Regions from separate parts of the Microbispora sp. NPDC049633 genome, predicted to be linked through region 1. Evidence: riboswitches for the same ligand, from Rfam matches in the RefSeq annotation. Region 1 holds a riboswitch; each other region holds the start of a gene.

Evidence for each region. Region 1 has a riboswitch for cyclic di-AMP ahead of AB0J39_RS18185 (CHAP domain-containing protein). Riboswitches for the same ligand answer to the same signal wherever they lie in the genome.
Region 2: it holds a riboswitch for cyclic di-AMP, as region 1 does, so the genes downstream of both, AB0J39_RS29270 (CHAP domain-containing protein) here and AB0J39_RS18185 (CHAP domain-containing protein) in region 1, are expected to answer to the same signal.
Region 3: it holds a riboswitch for cyclic di-AMP, as region 1 does, so the genes downstream of both, AB0J39_RS07785 (hypothetical protein) here and AB0J39_RS18185 (CHAP domain-containing protein) in region 1, are expected to answer to the same signal.

The regions. Positions count from the first base shown of each region.
Region 1 is NZ_JBFAOO010000062.1:2,876-8,339, forward strand. It holds gene AB0J39_RS18175 (PHB depolymerase family esterase) at 1-1,117, shown strand, start outside; partial or broken gene AB0J39_RS18180 (DUF305 domain-containing protein) at 1,646-2,037, shown strand; gene AB0J39_RS18185 (CHAP domain-containing protein) at 2,072-2,680, opposite strand; cyclic di-AMP (ydaO/yuaA leader) riboswitch at 3,047-3,189, opposite strand; gene AB0J39_RS18190 (GNAT family N-acetyltransferase) at 3,445-4,197, opposite strand; gene AB0J39_RS18195 (SPW repeat protein) at 4,585-5,055, opposite strand; gene AB0J39_RS18200 (glycoside hydrolase family 15 protein) at 5,195-5,464, opposite strand, start outside.
Region 2 is NZ_JBFAOO010000151.1:11,491-16,954, forward strand. It holds gene AB0J39_RS29260 (alpha/beta fold hydrolase) at 1-102, shown strand, start outside; gene AB0J39_RS29265 (MerR family transcriptional regulator) at 125-928, shown strand; gene AB0J39_RS29270 (CHAP domain-containing protein) at 1,007-1,678, opposite strand; cyclic di-AMP (ydaO/yuaA leader) riboswitch at 1,693-1,826, opposite strand; gene AB0J39_RS29275 (HAMP domain-containing sensor histidine kinase) at 2,009-3,196, opposite strand; gene AB0J39_RS29280 (response regulator transcription factor) at 3,193-3,846, opposite strand; gene AB0J39_RS29285 (hypothetical protein) at 3,999-4,544, shown strand; gene AB0J39_RS29290 (peptidoglycan-binding protein) at 4,541-5,464, shown strand, end outside.
Region 3 is NZ_JBFAOO010000019.1:18,209-23,672, reverse strand. It holds gene AB0J39_RS07795 (serine hydrolase domain-containing protein) at 1-923, opposite strand, end outside; gene AB0J39_RS07790 (hypothetical protein) at 1,245-1,676, shown strand; gene AB0J39_RS07785 (hypothetical protein) at 1,742-2,674, opposite strand; cyclic di-AMP (ydaO/yuaA leader) riboswitch at 2,688-2,826, opposite strand; gene galT (galactose-1-phosphate uridylyltransferase) at 2,898-3,956, opposite strand; gene AB0J39_RS07775 (DeoR/GlpR family DNA-binding transcription regulator) at 3,994-4,797, opposite strand; gene AB0J39_RS07770 (TIGR03086 family metal-binding protein) at 5,025-5,464, opposite strand, start outside.

The DNA.
Region 1 (5,464 bases):
GCGGGCCGCGTCACTGGCCCAGGTCGCGTCGTTCGGCTCCAATCCCGGCAACCTCGCGATGTACGCCTACCGTCCCGACGGCCTGCCCGGCGGCCGGCCGCTCGTGGTGCTCCTGCACGGCTGCACCCAGAACGCGAGCGGCTACTTCGCCGACTCGGGCTGGCGCGAGTACGCCGACCGGTGGGGCTTCGCCCTTGTGCTGCCGCAGACGAGCAGCGCCAACAACGCGTCCAGCTGCTTCAACTGGTTCCAGACCGGCGACACCACCAGGGGGCAGGGCGAGGCCGCGTCCATCCGCGCCATGGTGGCGTACGCGGTCGCCGCCTATGGGACCGACCCCGCGCGGGTCTACGTGTCCGGGCTGTCGGCGGGCGGGGCGATGTCCGCCGTCATGCTGGCGACCTACCCGGACGTCTTCGCCGCCGGGTCGATCGCGGCCGGTCTCGCGTACCGCTGCGCGAGCAGCCTGATCGAGGCGTCCGGCTGCCAGTACGGCCCGGCGAGCAGGACCCCGCAGCAGTGGGGTGACCTGGTCCGGAACGCCTATCCCGGCTACGCGGGGCCGTATCCCCGGGTGGCCGTCTGGCAGGGCCAGTCGGACTACACGGTCGTCCCCGCCAACGGGAGGCAGCTGCGCGACCAGTGGGCGAACGTGCGGGGCGTCTCCCCCGCCCCCACCGCCACACGGTCGCTCACCGGCGGCACCACGCTCACCGTCTACGGCGACGACGACGTCCGCCTCTACGAGATCGGCGGCATGGGTCACGGCCTCCCCGTCGATCCCGGCGGCGCCCCCGACCAGTGCGGCGCCACCGCGGCGTACTTCCTCGACACGATCTGCTCGGCCTACCACGACGCCCGGTTCTTCGGCCTGGACGGCGGCGCCCAGCCCAGCCCCAGCCCCAGCCCCACCCCCTCGCCCGGCGGCACGCCGGCCGGGACGTGCGTACGGGCGAGCAACTACGCCCACACCACGGCGGGACGGGCGTACCAGTCCGGCGGCCACACCTACGCCAAGGGGTCGAACGACGCGATGGGCCTGTGGAACACGTTCACCGTCCACGCGCTCCGGCAGACCGGCCCGGATCACTGGGTGCTCGCCGACGGCCAGTGCTGACCCGCCGCCTTCCGAGGGACCTCGTGGCCCCCCGACCGGCAGGAGGCCCGGGAGGCATGACCGGCATCCGGCCGGGCACGTCTCCCGGGGCGGACGGCGGGGGCGTCGCGTCCGGGCACGGCGGAGGTTTCGCGGGCGGACAGGCCCCGCGGCTTCCGGCGTGCCACCGCGTGCCGGGTCGCCACCGCGGGCCGGACCGCCACCGCGGGCCGGGCCGTCGCCCCGTTCCGGCCCAGTCACCGTGTCCGGACGAATACGGAGGTGGTTGCGATGAGCGGACGCGTGCTGCCCTCGGCCCTGCTGGCGGCCGCTCTGCTGAGCGGCACGGGCGGGTACGGCACCGCGGCCTTCGCCGGCACGCCGGCCCCGCCCGCCGCCTTGCCCGCCGCCCCGGTCGCCGCCCCGGTCGCCGCCCCGGTCGCCGCCCCGGTCGCCGCACTGGCCGCCACGACGCCGGCGGCCGGCCACAACGAGCAGGACGTCATGTTCGCCCGGATGATGATCCCGCACCATCGTCAGGCGGTGGAGATGTCGAAGCTGGCCGGCAGCCGGGCGGCCGACGCCCGGGTCAGGCGGCTCGCCGAGCGGATCGAGGCCGCCCAGGCTGCCGAGATCCGCACGATGAGCGGCTGGCTCACCGCCTGGGCGAGCGGGCGCCCGACGAGAGCGCCGCGCCGGCCCACCACGCCATGCCCGGCATGATGTCCCCCGAGGACATGCGACGCCTCGAAGGATTGTCCGGGCGGGCCTTCGACCGGGCCTTCCTCACCATGATGATCCGGCACCACGAGGGCGCCGTCAGCATGGCCCGGGACGAACTGCGCGGCGGAGCGTACGAGCCGGCCCGGCGGATGGCGGCGTCCGTCGTCTCCGGCCAGTCGGACGAGATCACGGAGATGAAGCACCTCCTCCAGCAGTGACCGGCCCGCTTGTCCGGGACGCGGCCGGCGGAGGTCAGCGGGTGCGGCGCCTGCGGTGCCGTCCGACGGAGGGCGCCGCCGCGGCCCTGAACCGGAGCCCGGTCACGGCGGTGGAGACCACCGCGAAGAGCAGACCGGCCGGCAGGACGGCGTCGCCCGGCGACCACACGACGTCGGGAGACTGCCCCTGTTGCGCCGCCATGTTCCTGGTGGTGGGCCCGGCCGGACCCTGGACGCTCGCGTTCACCGCGGCCACGGGCTGGACCGTCACCGTCGCCTTCGGCGTCGGCTTGACCTTGCGCGGCAGGCCGTACCCGACGATTTTGTTCTTGTCGCGCACCTTGCGCTTCAGCCAGACGCCGTCGACGTTGCCCTCGATCGTGTGGACCTTCCCGCCCACGACCTTCTCGACCACGCCGACGTGGTCGATGTCGCGGACGTTCTTGGTTCCCGACCAGTCGAAGAAGACCACCGCGCCCGGCTCGGGCTTGTCGCTCCAGGCGTGCTGCTTCTTGAACCACTTGGCGTGCCGTGTGGTCAGCGCGAACTCGCCGACATGGTCCTGCACCCCGGCCCGGTTCGCCGCCCAGGAGACGAACATGTCGCACCAGGGGGCGGTCTTGAAGTCGGGGTCCTTGGCCACGTTGTCGGCGTACCATTCGCCGAACTTCGTATGTTTTCCCGCTCGTTCGCGGTAGCCCAGTTCCGGGCGGACGGCGTCGAGCAGTTGCCGAGCTATGGGATCGCTGGAAATCGGAGGCTCCTCATGGCGCGCTTTAAGACATGACGAACCGGCCCTCCGGGGCGTGATGGCACGACGGCACGACGGCACGACGGCACGGCCGTACGAGGGCACGGCCCCCCGGCGGGGCGGAATCAGAAACGGGAGATGTGGCAGCCCGTCACGGGCGCGCCATCACCCCGGAAGCCTGGAGACGTTCCAGGGCGGGCAAGCGGTCCGTCGATGCGACGCGGACCGGATCGGCAGGTGGAGCCGACACTCCACGCGCTCTCCTCTCCTTGGCCGCCTACCGGGTTAGCTGACGGGTTCGGGCCAGGAGTAGCCCTACCGGATGGTCCGGATTCACCCCAAGAGACATGGGTCCCCGGTTCCCGGGATGGATGACGTCCGGGATTCGGCGGTCGCCGGTCGTCCTCGGGTTGAGGACCGCACACCGGCGCGACACGGGAAGCATAGTAGATAACAAGTAAGACACGGTCCAAAAACCGGCAAATGACCAGATTCGGGCCGCCGCTGCGCGACACTTCCGCTGGTCCTCACGGTCGCGGCCCGTCCTCGGTGAGATACGCCACACAGCCGTACGGCGCCGGCGGCGGACCCGGAGGCCCGCCGCCGTGCGAGCCGCCGGCCGGACGATCACCGGCCGGCGACCGGTCCCGGACGGGTCACTCCTCGAGCGACATGTACAGGCGGGTGCCCGACGGCCGGTAGCCGACGCGTTCGTAGACGCGCCGCGACCCCTCGCCGCCGTACTCGAGCCACACCGACCGCGCGCCACGGGTGAACATCTCGGCGGTCAGCGCGGCGGTGACCGCGGCGGCGACACCCCGGCCGCGGAAGGCCGGGCGCGTGCCGACACCGGCGAGTTCCGACGTGCCGACGGCGGGGGCGGAGCAGGTGGCCGCGCCGGCGCACCCGCCGTCCCGCGCCCGGACGAACCGCACCGCCCCGCCGCTCTCCTGCAGGCGGCGCAGCCGGGCCGCGCCTTCCGGTGAGGCGGCGAACTCGGCGCCGAACGCCTCGGACAGAGCGGCGTCGATCAACAGGTAGTCCTGGTCCGCGACCGGCGTCTCCACCAGGGGACCGCCGTCCCTACGCGGCGTCAGCGTGTCCGGGGTGCAGACGAGATAGTCGTGCACCGCCTCCACGCCGAAGCCCGCCTGGGCGAGCGCCGGCTCCACGCCGGGCGCGGCGTCCGGCGCGAACTCGAGCCGGGGCTTGAGCCCGCGCTCGCGGAACGCCCCGACCAGCGCCGCGACGTCCCGCGCGGACGGCCGGGCTCCGGGCAGGGGGGTGGCGTAGTTGACGTGCGGGCTGCGGGTTCCGGGATCGATCCCGACGACGAAGCCGCCGGTCTCGACGACCTCGGGGCGGCGGCGAAGGTTGGCCACGGCAAAGCTCTGGACATCGATGTCCACGGTGATTGAACCTCACGTTGATGACGAAGGGGAGCGCGCTCCCGCCACGTCTAGCGGACGTTGAGCGCGCGGGGGCCGTCCCCATCGGGGACGCGGACGGTGCGCGGAGCACCGCGGCGTGGGGCCGCCGTGAAACGGTGACGGCACTGCCTGCGCCGGTGCCGCCGGGTGGCGGACCGCTCAGTGCCGAGGGCGGCCGCTGCGGGTCGCCGAAGCCATGGCCTCAGTCCTTCGTCTGTACGCGTGCTGTGAAGCGGTCGCACTCTCCCACGCGTCCGCGCGCGGCCGCAACCGGTTATCCCCCGCCCCCTTCCATGCGGCCGGCCAGGACGCGTACGCGGGCCCGACGACGTCAGGGACGGGTACGCGGCCTGGCCGCGTTCGCGGCTACCACTGGCCGCCCGGTGCGCCGACCCCCCGTCGCCGGCCGCCGCTTTCGTGCTGCCGGTAGTTGGCCGCGAACGCCAGCGCGCCGAGGCCGAACAGGAAGATGATCGCCCCGGTGACCACGTTGTCCCAGATGGTCGCGGTGGTGGCCGGCTGTCCGCGGATCACCCACGGCGCGATGATCGTCCAGACGCCCAGCACCGGCAGCACCCAGCTCACGCCGTACGTGCGGCCGAACGCCGACGCGCAGCTCAGCGCGAGCGCCGCGACCGTCAGCCCGACGATCAGGTTGTTGATCGCCAGGCCGCCGAATCCGGCGAAGCCCACGACCCACGGCGAGATGGCGAGGTAGAGCCCGGCGAGGAGCGTCACTCCGTCCATGATTTGCGCGGGAACGGTCGAGCCCGCGCGATCGTACGTCTGGCGCAGCTCCGTCGCGTCCGGGCGTCGTGCCAGACCTGGTTGCACCATGATGCGTCACCTCTTTCCCCCGGCAGGGCCGCGGTCGCGGGTTTCCCCGGACCTGCCCGGCCCTCACTTGCATCATGCAACGCGGCAGGTGGCGCGGGGTAGGTCGCGAGACGCGCGGGAAACAGATGGACGACATCTGTCAGGCAGATGGACCCGGCGCCGCCAGAGCCTGGGCCGCGTTGACGACGGAGACGTGGCTGTAAGCCTGGGGGAAGTTGCCGACCTGTCGCCCGCGGCCGGCGTCGTACTCCTCCGATAACAGGCCGACGTCGTTGCGCAGCGACAGCAGGCGCTCGAACAGGCGCCGCGCCCGTTCGCGGCGGCCGAGCAGGGCGAGCGCGTGGGCGAGCCAGAAGGAGCAGGCGACGAAGACGCCTTCGCCGCCCGGCAGTCCGTCCACGTGGTCGGC
Region 2 (5,464 bases), on a different contig from region 1:
ACATGGCTCGACGCCGACCACCGGCTGGTCTTCACCCATGCCCCGCGGATCGCCCAGATCATTCGTGGTGCGGAAGGCCCACCCGGCCAGGCGACCTCTTGAGCGACTCCTGGAGACCGGTCTGATGCTGACCATCGGCGAGCTGGCGTCCTACGCCGGAGTGACGGTGCGCGCGGTGCGGCACTACCACGCCAAGGGGCTGCTGCCGGAGCCGGAGCGCGACCACTCCGGCTACCGCAGATACGACGCCGGCGCCGTGATCGAGCTGATCAGAATCCGGACCCTCGCCGAGGCCGGGGTTCCGCTGGCGCGGGTGCGGGAGCTGCTGCGGGCCGGTGAGGAGGAGTTCGCCGCGGCGGTCGCGGACATCGACAGGCGGCTGCGGGCGGAGATCCGGGAGCGGCAGCGGCATCGCGAGCGGATCGCCCGGCTCGCCTCCGGGGACGGCCTGGCGCTCCCTTCGGAGGTGGTCGAGTATCTCGACCGGCTGCGGGCGCTCGGCGTCGACGAGCGAATCGTCCGGGCCGAGCGTGACGGCTGGATCCCGCTGGCCGCGCACTCACCCGCGCGAGTCGCGGAGTGGATGGCGAGAAAGCGCGAGCAGATCGACGACCCGCTGCTCGCCGGCTTCTACCTCACCCTGAGTCAGGCTCTCGACCGAGCCGACGACGACCCGCGGCTGGTCGAGCTGGCCGACAAGCTGGCCGCCTACATCACGCGGATGGCCGACGAGCGCGGCGAGGACTATGTCGACGACACCGACATCGAGTCACCGCTCGTCACGCTCATGGACACGCTGGCGTTCGACACCGTGCCGCCGGCGCGTCGGCTGATCGAGCTGCTGAGGCAGCGGGGCTGGACCGGCTGGACCAAGCTCGAGCGCGTGGCCCCCAGGCCGGGCGCGCCGCGTGGGCGGCCGACGACGTGAGCGTTCGCGCCGGGCGCCCGTGGCGGGAGGTACGGCGAAGCGCGCCGGGGTGTCCGGCGCGCTTCGAGGCGTCGGGCGTCAGGCGGCAGCGGCGGCTTCGCCCGGGTACATCGGGTAGCCGTACCCGACCACCTGCCAGGTGTTACGGGTGCGGGCCTCGACGGCGCCGTTGCCGGTGTTGCCCTCGATGGTCCGGATGGTGCCGTCGCCGTTGTCCTTGACGACGAAGCCGACGTGCACGATGTCGTCGATGTCCTTGCTGCCGTTCCAGTTGAAGAACACCACCGCGCCCGGCTTGGGCGTCCGGCCCCAGCGGCCGTGATCGGCGAACCAGTGGGCGTGCTCGACGGTGTAGGCGTCGGAGCCCATGACCGGCCCGATGCCGAGCTGGTGACCGACCCAGGAGACGAACATGTCACACCAGGGCGCGTTCAGGTAGCCCTTCAGATTGCCTCCGTCGCGGGCGAGGGTCTCCTGGGCGCGGGGAGTGGTCATGTACCACTGCTGGAACTTCGTCCCGCCGCCGTAGGCGTTCTCGCTGATCCCGACCTGGCTCTTGGCCAGGTTCAGCACGTCGGTGGCGCTGACCTTGGGCAGGGTCTTGGCGATCTCGGCCATGGACTGCGTGGCCGCCGGGCCCTTGCCGGTGGCGGGGTTGTCGGCGTGCGCGGCCGGTGCCGCGACAAGCACGGCCGAGGCGAGGGCGGTGCTCGCGAGGGCGGCGCGGACGCAGGTGTTGAGGACGTGCATGGTGGGGCGAACTCCCTTACTTCCATGCCGCCTACCGGGTTAGCTGACGGGTTCGGGCTGGAAGGCGCCCTACGGCAGGCATGCCGATTCACCCCAGGAGAGGTGGGTCCCCGGCTCCGCGCGGACGCGGACTCGGCGGCCGGGCGGCAAGCCGGGATCGGCCGGCCGCGTCGGTCTGAGGAGGGCTTCTTGACCATTGAATGAGCAAGTGCGCCCTGAGCTGCCTAAAAGGTAATAGACCAGGTCAAACCGGTCAAGTTAGAACAACTCGGATTTTACTCACGAGCAGGGAGAGACCGGGCGACAGTGGGTACGGCACTCCGGATGTGATCAGCTCTGAGCCGCCCCGGGCAGGCGCACGGTCACCGTCAGGCCGCCCGCCGGCCGGGCGTCCGCCTCCGCCGTGCCGCCGTGCGCCACCGCGATGGCCCGCACGATGGACAGGCCCAGCCCCGCCCCCCGGGCGGAGCGGACGCGGTCGCCCCCGAGCCGGCGGAACGGCTCGAACAGATCGTCCACCTCGTAGGGCGGGACCGCAGGCCCGGTGTTCTCCACCGTCACGCTCACCCCGGTCTCGTCCTCCCGCAGCCGGACCCAGACCTCCCCGTCCCGCACGTTGTACTTGATCGCGTTCTCCAGCAGGTTGATAAGGCAGCGCTCCAGCAGGAGCGGATCGCCGTACGCGACCGCCCGGCGCAGGTCCTCGTGGACGACCACCTTCCCGCGGCGCGGCTGCAGGTCGATCTGCTCCATCGCCGTACGGACGACCTGCCGCAGGTCGACCGGCCTGCGGGCGGTGAGTTCCTGCTCCGACTGGGCCAGCATGAGCAGGCCCTCGATGAGCCGTTCGTGCCGGGCGTTGGTGCCGAGCAGCGCCCGGGCCAGCGCCTTGAGGTCCTCCGACGCCGCCGGCTCCTCCAGCGACACCTCCAGCACCGTACGGTTGACCGCGAGCGGGGTGCGCAGCTCGTGGGAGGCGTTGGCGATGAACCGACGCTGGGCGTCGAACACCCGGTGCAGCCGGTCGAGCATCGCGTCGAAGGTGTCGGCGAGCCGTTTGACCTCGTCCTGGGGGCCGCTCAGGGCGATCCGCTCGTGCAGCGTGCTCTCCGACAGCCGCTGCGCGGTCTCGGTCACCCGCTCCAGCGGGCGCAGCGCGCGGTCGGCGACCAGGTATCCCAGCAGCACCGCGACGGCCCCGACCAGGATCATGACGATCAGCGACGACCCGAGGACGTCGCTCAGCACGCCGGCCGCCCCCTGCTCGACATCGGTACGCACCCGCTGCGCGAGCATGTCGGCGCCGGGCAGCGCGCCGCCCGGGACGGCGTCGGGGGTGCCTCCGCCGGTCACCTTCGACCCCACCGCCACCACGAACCGCTGGTTGAGCGCCCGAGCCGTCAGCAGGTGGGTGAACCACAGCAGCACAGACCCCGCCACGAAGAACAGCCCGCCGTACAGCAGGGCGAGCCGCATGCGCAGGCCCAGCCTGCCCCAGAAGAACAGGGCACGCGTCACAGCCGGTACCCCCGGCCCGGCACGTTCTCGATCACGGCAGGGACGCCCAGCTTGCGGCGCAGCGAGGTGATCGTGACGCGCAGCACGCCCGTCCCGGCGTCTGAGTGCTCGTCCCACACATTGGCGCGCAGCCGTGCCGAGGTGACCAGGTCGCCGCCGGCCCGCATCAGCTCGTGCAGCACGTCGAACTCCCTGCGGCCCAGCACCACCTGACGCCCGTCCCGCACGACCGTACGGCGGGCGGGGTCGAGCCGGATCCCGGCCCGCTCCAGCACGGGCGGCACCGCACGGGACGAGCGCCGGGCCAGCGCCCGGACCCGGGCCACCAGCTCGGCGAACGCGAACGGCTTGACGAGGTAGTCGTCGGCGCCCAGGGACAGGCCGCCGACCCGGTCCCTGATCCGCCCGGCCGCGGTCAGCATGAGGATGCGGCTCGCCCCGCCCGCGCCGATCAGCTCCCGGCAGACCTCGTCCCCGTGCACGTCGGGCAGGTCGCGGTCCAGCACGACCACGTCGTAGTCGACGTAGGCGGTCAGCTCCAGCGCCTCCCGCCCGTCGTAGGCCACGTCCACGGCGATCGCGTGCAGCCGCAGCCCCCGGGCGACCGCGTCGGCCAGCTGTTCCTCGTCCTCGACCACGAGCACCCGCATCCCAACCTCCCGCTCGGCTCCGAGCGTGACGCACGAGGTGTTAGCCGCGGATAAGCACGGACGAGCCGATCTCGCTTATCCGCGTTTAGCACCGCCTCCGCTGGAGTTGGGCCGCGTCCCGGGCGAACGTCCCGGGAGAGGAGGAGCGACTCATGCGCGTACGACCGCCACGCGCCCTGGCACCGGCCCTCGGGCTCGCGCCGGCACTGGCATTGGCACTGGCATTGGCACTGGCCGCCTGCGGCGCGGCCCCCACCGGCGACGGGGTCGCCAGTGCCGGCGGCGCCGCCTCCACCGCGACGGCGAAGCCGTCCGCGCGAGGCCCGGCCGACCTGCAGGAGGCCCAGCTGAAGTTCGCCCAGTGCATGCGCGAGCACGGCGTGGACATGCCCGACCCCGGCCCCGACGGACGCGTCCGCATCACCGGCAAGAAGGGCGAGGAGGCCACGATGCGCAAGGCCATGCAGGCCTGCGAGCACTTCATGAAGGACGCGGTCGGCGACAAGCTCGGCGGCGACGATCCCGAGGTGCGCGACCGCATGGTCAGGTTCGCCCAGTGCATGCGCGAGCACGGTGTCGACGTCCCCGACCCGGCGCCCGGGCAGGGACTCCAGATCAAACTCAAGCCGGGTCAGGAGAAGGCGATGGACGAGGCGCAGAAGGCCTGCGAGGAGTTCGCCCCGGGGAGGAACGGGTGAGGACGAGCCTGGTGATCGCGGGCGCGGGCGTCCTCGCGCTGGCCGCGGGAACGGTCGTCGCCGTGGCGGGCGGCGACGGCGCCGGCGCGGCCGAGCCGTCCCCGCCTCCGGTCCCCGCCACCGCGCCGATCACCCGCCAGGACCTGGTCGACACCAAGACCGTCGAGGGGGCGCTGACCTACTCGGGCGAGCGGCGGGTCAGCACCGACGCCTCCGGCACCGTGACCTGGGCGCCCGCCGAGGGCGCGGTCGTCCGGCGCGGCCGTCCGCTGCTCAGGGTCGACCGCAGGCCGGTCGTCCTCATGTACGGCGCGCTGCCGATGTACCGGCCGCTGCGGCAGGGCGTCGACGACGGCCCGGACGTCGAGCAGCTCGAACGCAACCTCAAGATCCTCGGCTACGGCGACGACCTGACCGTGGACGACCACTTCAGCTACGCGACCCATCTGGCCGTCAAGCGGTGGCAGGACGACGCCGGGCTGCCCGAGACCGGGCAGGTGGACGCCTCCCAGGTGGTCTTCCTGCCCGCCGCCGCCCGGGTGACCGACGCCGGGGTCGAGGTCGGCGGCAGGATCACCCCCGGGCGCCCGGCCCTCACCGTGTCGGGCGTACGGCGGTTGGTGCACGTGGACCTGTCCACCGACGACCAGACGCTGGCCAGGAAGGGCGCCGGGGTCACCGTGGAACTGCCCGGCGGCGAGCGCGTCACCGGCAAGATCACCTCGGTCGGCACGGTGGCCGAGGCCGTCTCCGGCGAGCGGGGACAGGACGAGGGCAGCACGGTCGACGTCGACATCACCCTGAGCAAGACCCCCAGGACCCGCCTCGACAGGGCCCCGGTCGAGGTGGAGCTGGTCAGCGAGCGGCGCAAGGACGTCCTGGCCGTCCCCGTGGAGGCGCTGCTGGCCCTGCGCGAGGGC
Region 3 (5,464 bases), on a different contig from region 1:
TCCGCGGTCGCCGCCGCCAGAGTGCCGGGGGACAGGATGCGATGCCCGTCTACCTCGCCGATCAGCGCGGCGTAGAAGCGGGCCAGCGCGCGGGCGGTGCAGATGCCGTTGGTCGCGGGCATCTCGGCGAGCTGCTCGGACGGGTCGTCGTGGTTCAGCAGCGGCGTGACGACGGTCATCGCCCGCATGGTGAGCGACGTGGGATCGGCGTAGGCGCGCATCACCTCGCGCGCGGACTCGGGGAGGGCGTCCAGGTCGATCCCGGTCAGCGCGCCGAGGTCGATCGGGGTGGCGACGATCCGGCTGACCCGGTGCTGCTCGGATTCCGGCAGCCCGATCCACAGGTCGAGGCCGAGCGGTGCGGCGATCTCCTCGGCGAGGAAGGCGCCGATGCTGCGGCCCGTCACCCGGCGGACCACCTCGCCGACCAGCCAGCCGTACGTGTGCGCATGGTAGCCGTGCGCGGTGCCCGGCTCCCAGAACGGCCGCTGGGCGGCCAGCGCGGTCACCATCGGGTCCCAGGCGATCGCCTCCGCCGGGGTGATCGGGTTGTCGATCGCGGGCAGTCCGGCCTGGTGGGTGAGCAGCCAGCGCACCGGGATCCGGTCCTTGCCGTTCGCCGCGAACTCCGGCCAGTAGCCGGCGACGGGTGCGTCCAGGTCCAGTTCGCCCCGCTCGGCCAGCAGGTGCGCGCAGGCGGCGGTGACCCCCTTGGTGGTGGAGAACACGACCGCCAGGGTGTCGCGGTCCCAGGGGCGGCCCGTTCCGGGGTCGGCGATCCCGCCCCACAGGTCGACGACCTTCCGGCCGTGCAGGTAGACGGCGACCGCGGCCCCCACCTCCTGCCCGCCGGACAGATTCGCCGCGAAGGCCTCACGTACTGCTTCGAATCCAGGTGCGGTCTCGCCGCCGATTCCGGGCATGCGTCATCGCCTTCCGAACGATCAGGGTGTGGGCAGGAGCCGACGAGGCGGGCGCGGTGCTGCGGTGTCGTCTCTCGCAGAGACGAAGTTAGTCCATTGACGAAACCTCGTCAACGGCGAAGACGATGTTCTCTTCCGGGTCGCGGGTGCTCGCAGAGAACGAGTAGGCCGTTCATCGACCCTGGAGGCCGAACCTGACCGCCTTGACTCGGAGATGAACGGGTCATTGCTCAGGCTTGTGCATATGTGGCAGATGTGATCAAAATCAATTTACCCTTCAACTACTTGGGCTGAAGGGTCACCGCACGGATGAGGAGAGGCATGAAGCGCACCATCTCCGTTCTCGCCGTCGCCGGCGGCGTTCTCGGCGCCACGCTCACCGGCGTCGGCCCCGCGTCCGCGGACACACCCGCAGTGGACTGCTCCACGGGCGGGTACACCTATGTCGTCAACAAATACGTCCCCACCAACGTCGAGGCGCCGGCGGTGGACAATCGCCTCTACAACATCGCCGGTCCGACGGCGTACACGCACGAGGTCTGCCTCGACATCCCCGACACCGAGACGTTCACGATCGAGGTCCGGATCGGGCCCACCGGGTCACAGCGAGTGATCGTGGACGACCGGCCCGGGGACAAGATCTTCCGCTTCTCGCCCGGTGCCAACACCTTCTGGCAGGTCTACGGCACGTTGACCGGGCCCGGCAGCACCTACCTGTACTACACCTGGCACGAGAAGCAGATCCCGGCCTGACCCGGAACGGCCCGGCCGCCTCGCTCGCCGAGGTGGCCGGCCTTCCCCGCGAACGCCCTGACAGGTCAGTACATCGAGATGTGGACGTGGTCGTAGTGGTTGGCGGTGACTCCGCCGCGATCGGACATGGTCCGCCAGCCCGGATGGCCGAGGTTGTAGATGCGCTGCTGCCAGATCACGTACATCACGCCCAGCTTCGGCCCGTTCTTGATGGCCCAGGCGGCCAGGCTGTCGCCGAGCGCCTTCATCTCGGGGGAGGGCATGGCGCCGCCCGAGCTCATCATGAAGTCGCAGGCGCGGCCGAGGGGGTGCTCGCCGCTGTTCTCCGCGCGGTAGCAGCCCACCGGAAACCGCAGGTTGAAGGCCTGGCCGACCTCGGTGCGCATGAGCCGCATACGGGGGGTGATGTTGTCGGAGCCGGCGGGCAGCTCCGGCGCCCACGAACCGCCGGCCCGTCTGCCCGGGGCGATCGGGATGAGGGCGTCGAGCTTGCCCTTGATCTCGTCGATGAGGTCCTCGGCGTCCTCGCGCTGCGCGGCGACCTCGGCGGCCTGCGTCTTGAGCTGTCCGGTGAGTGTCTCGGCGGCGTCCGCGGCCCGTTGCCGCTCGGCGCGGACCTGGTCGAAGTGCTCGAGCCTGGCGGCCTGCTCCTGTTTGAGCTGGTAGTTCAGCGCGGCGGTGTTCATGTCGGGCAGCGCCATCGAGCTGTCCGTCTGATAGCGCAGCCCGGCCATCTGCCGTACGGCGTCCCTGGCGACCTCGTAATCGGCCTCCGCCTTGGCCAGCCGCCCGCGCGCGGCCTTCTCCTCGACACGGGCCTTGGCGAGCGCGACTCGTTTGGCGTTGTAGTCGGCGATCAGGCGGTCGATCCTCTTCCGCAGGTCCGACAGCTCCTGCTTGAGCTGCTTCTCCGTGGGCTTGGGGTCGGCGGCGCCCGGGGTGGCCGCGCCGAACACGAGGGCGGCGGAGGCGAGCACACCGACAGCCAGGGGGAACACGCGGGGCAGAGCCCACTCCTCTCCACATGCCGGCCGGGTTAGCTGACGGGTGCGGGCTGGAGGAGCCCGGGCAGGCGGCTGCCTTGACCCCAGATGCGTGGTTGGGTCCCCGGCTCCCGGGCGAGGCGCCCGGGATTAGGCGTACCGGCTGTGACAGCCGGTGCTCCGGGATACTACTGGTAAAGAAACCCCAGGTGCCACCCAAGTCGCAACCGTTCGGTGATCAAGCCGTGACCACCTCGCGGAGCATCCGGGCGGCCTCCTCCGGCAGCACGTCGTTGACGAACGCGCCCATCGCCGACTCCGAGCCGGCGAGGTACTTCAGCTTGTTCGGCGCCCGCCGGATCGTGAAGAGCTGGAGGTGGAGATGGGCCAGGTCGCGCCGGTAGGTGACCGGGGCCTGGTGCCAGGCGGCGACGTACGGCATGACGACGCCGAACAGCCCGTCGAGGCGGCGCAGCACCTCGATGTAGAGCGGCGCGAAGGCGGCGCGCTCCTCGGGCGACAGGGCGGGGATGTCGGGCACCCGGCGGTGCGGGTAGACGTGCACCTCGAACGGGTACCGCGCGGCGGCCGGAACGAAGGCCGTCCAGTGCTCGTTGGCGGCCACCACCCGGGGGCCCTTCCGCTCGGCGGCCAGGACGTCCGCGAACAGGTTGCCGCCCCGGTGACGGGCGGCGGTGTCCAGCATCTGGCGCGTACGCGGCGTGACGTACGGATAGGCGTAGATCTGCCCATGGGGGTGCGGCAGGGTGATGCCGATCTCGGCGCCGCGGTTCTCGAAGCAGAAGACCTGCTCCACGCCGGGCAGCGCGGACAGCTCGGCCGTACGGTCGGCCCACGCCTCTACGACCAGCTCGGCCTGCTCATCGCTCAGGGAGCTGAACGACGCGTTGTGGTCGGAGGTGAAGCAGACCACCTCACAGCGCCCGATCCCCGGCCGCACCTCGCTCAGGCCGCCCACCTGCTCGTACGCCCCGGTGTTGAAGCTGAACGACGGGAACCGGTTCTCGAACACCGCCACCTCGTACGGCGAGGGGATCTCCGAGCCGGGATGTGCCGGGCAGAGCGGGCACTCCTGGGCGGACGGCAGGTGGGTGCGCGTCTGACGATGCCGGGCGACGGCCACCCACTCGTCCATCAGCGGGTCGTAGCGCAACTCGGAGGCGAGCGGGCGCGGCGGCAGGTCCCTGGGGTCGGTGGCGCTGTGGTCGGCGTCGTCGCGCCGGTCGAAGTAGATGAGCTCGCGGCCGTCGGCGAGATGGGTGATGGTGCGCTTCACGAAGCGGTCTCCAACTTTCGGCGTGCGGTGTTCGGCGTCACAGGGCGGTCTCCAGCGCGGATTCCCCGGACGGATCGGCGAGGAGGAGCTCGCCGGCGTGCTCCGACAGCTCGGCGCGCGCCTCATCCGGCAGTCCGACGTCGCTCACGACCACGTCGGCCTCGCCGAGGGCGGCGATCGTGCTGATGCCGATCGTCCCCCACTTGGTGTGGTCGGCCAGGACCACGAGCTGCTGGGCGGCCGCGATGAGAGCGCGGTCGGTCTCCGCCTCCAGCAGGTTGGGCGTGGTGTATCCCGCCCTGACGCTCATGCCGTGCACGCCGAGCATGAGCGTGTCGACGTTCAGGGAGCGGACGGCCGCCACGGCCACCGGGCCGACCAGGGCGTCGGAGGGCGTGCGCACGCCTCCCGCCAGCACCACGGTCTGGTCGGGCCGCCCCGCCCGGTGGAAGACGTCGGCCACCTGCACGGAGTTGGTGATCACAGTCAGTTCGGGCACGTCCACCAGGTGGTGGGCGAGCGTCCAGGTCGTGGTCCCGGCCGACAGGGCGACCGAACTGCCCGGCCGTACGAGGATGGCCGCCCGGCGGGCGATGGCCTCCTTCTCGGCCTGCTGCCGCACCGACTTGGCCGCGAAGCCCGGCTCCTCCGTCGAGCCGGTGCCGGTGGCGGTCGCCCCGCCGTGCACCTTGACGATCAGGCCGCGTTCCGCGAGGACCTCCAGGTCGCGGCGGATCGTCATGTCCGAGACCCCGAGGTCGCGTACGAGCTGCGCGACGCGCACCCCGCCGGTTCTGCGCACCCTCTCCAGGATCGCCTGCTGCCGTTGCTGGGCCAGCATCCACCACTCCTGTCAACAGATTCAAACAAATTATGCCCCACGCACGTGGGGACGTGTTGAGTTGGGGTCCGGGTACTTGCCGGTCGCGGCCTCGGGGAGGAGAGTGAGCGAAACGCCGTACTCGACGGAAGGCGGTCTTCATGGGCAGACGCGCACGCAAGTCGAAGGCACGCAAGAAGAAGAAGGCCAACCACGGCAGGCGGCCCACGGGCCGGTAGAGGCCCGGTCTAGGCGTTCCTGCCCCAGGCGGCGAGCAGGTGAGTCTGCTGGTCGGCGCCGGCCGGGACGCCTCGCTCGTCCCCGATCACCCCCGCCTCGCGGTAGTCCTCCCGCGCCTTCTCGAACCATTCCGAGCAGGAGGCGACGAGCTCGGGGTCGAGCCTTTCCGGCCCGCCGATGGCACGTGCCAGGTCCCAGGTGTGGATCAGCGCGTCCGCGAACAGCTCGGTGATGTACTCCTCGCCCGGCACGTCGCCGAAGGACAGATGGGCGACGGCGGTCAGGGCGCCCTCGGCGTACACGGCCTGCACGGCGCCCTGCGCGGACGCCTCGAACGCCTTGACCGGGTCGTCGCCGAGCACGTCCCCCTCGAAGGCGTCCCCCACCTCCGCGACCGTGCGGCCGGACAGCAGCTCGGGGGCCCACAGGTTCTCGGACACGACGTGGT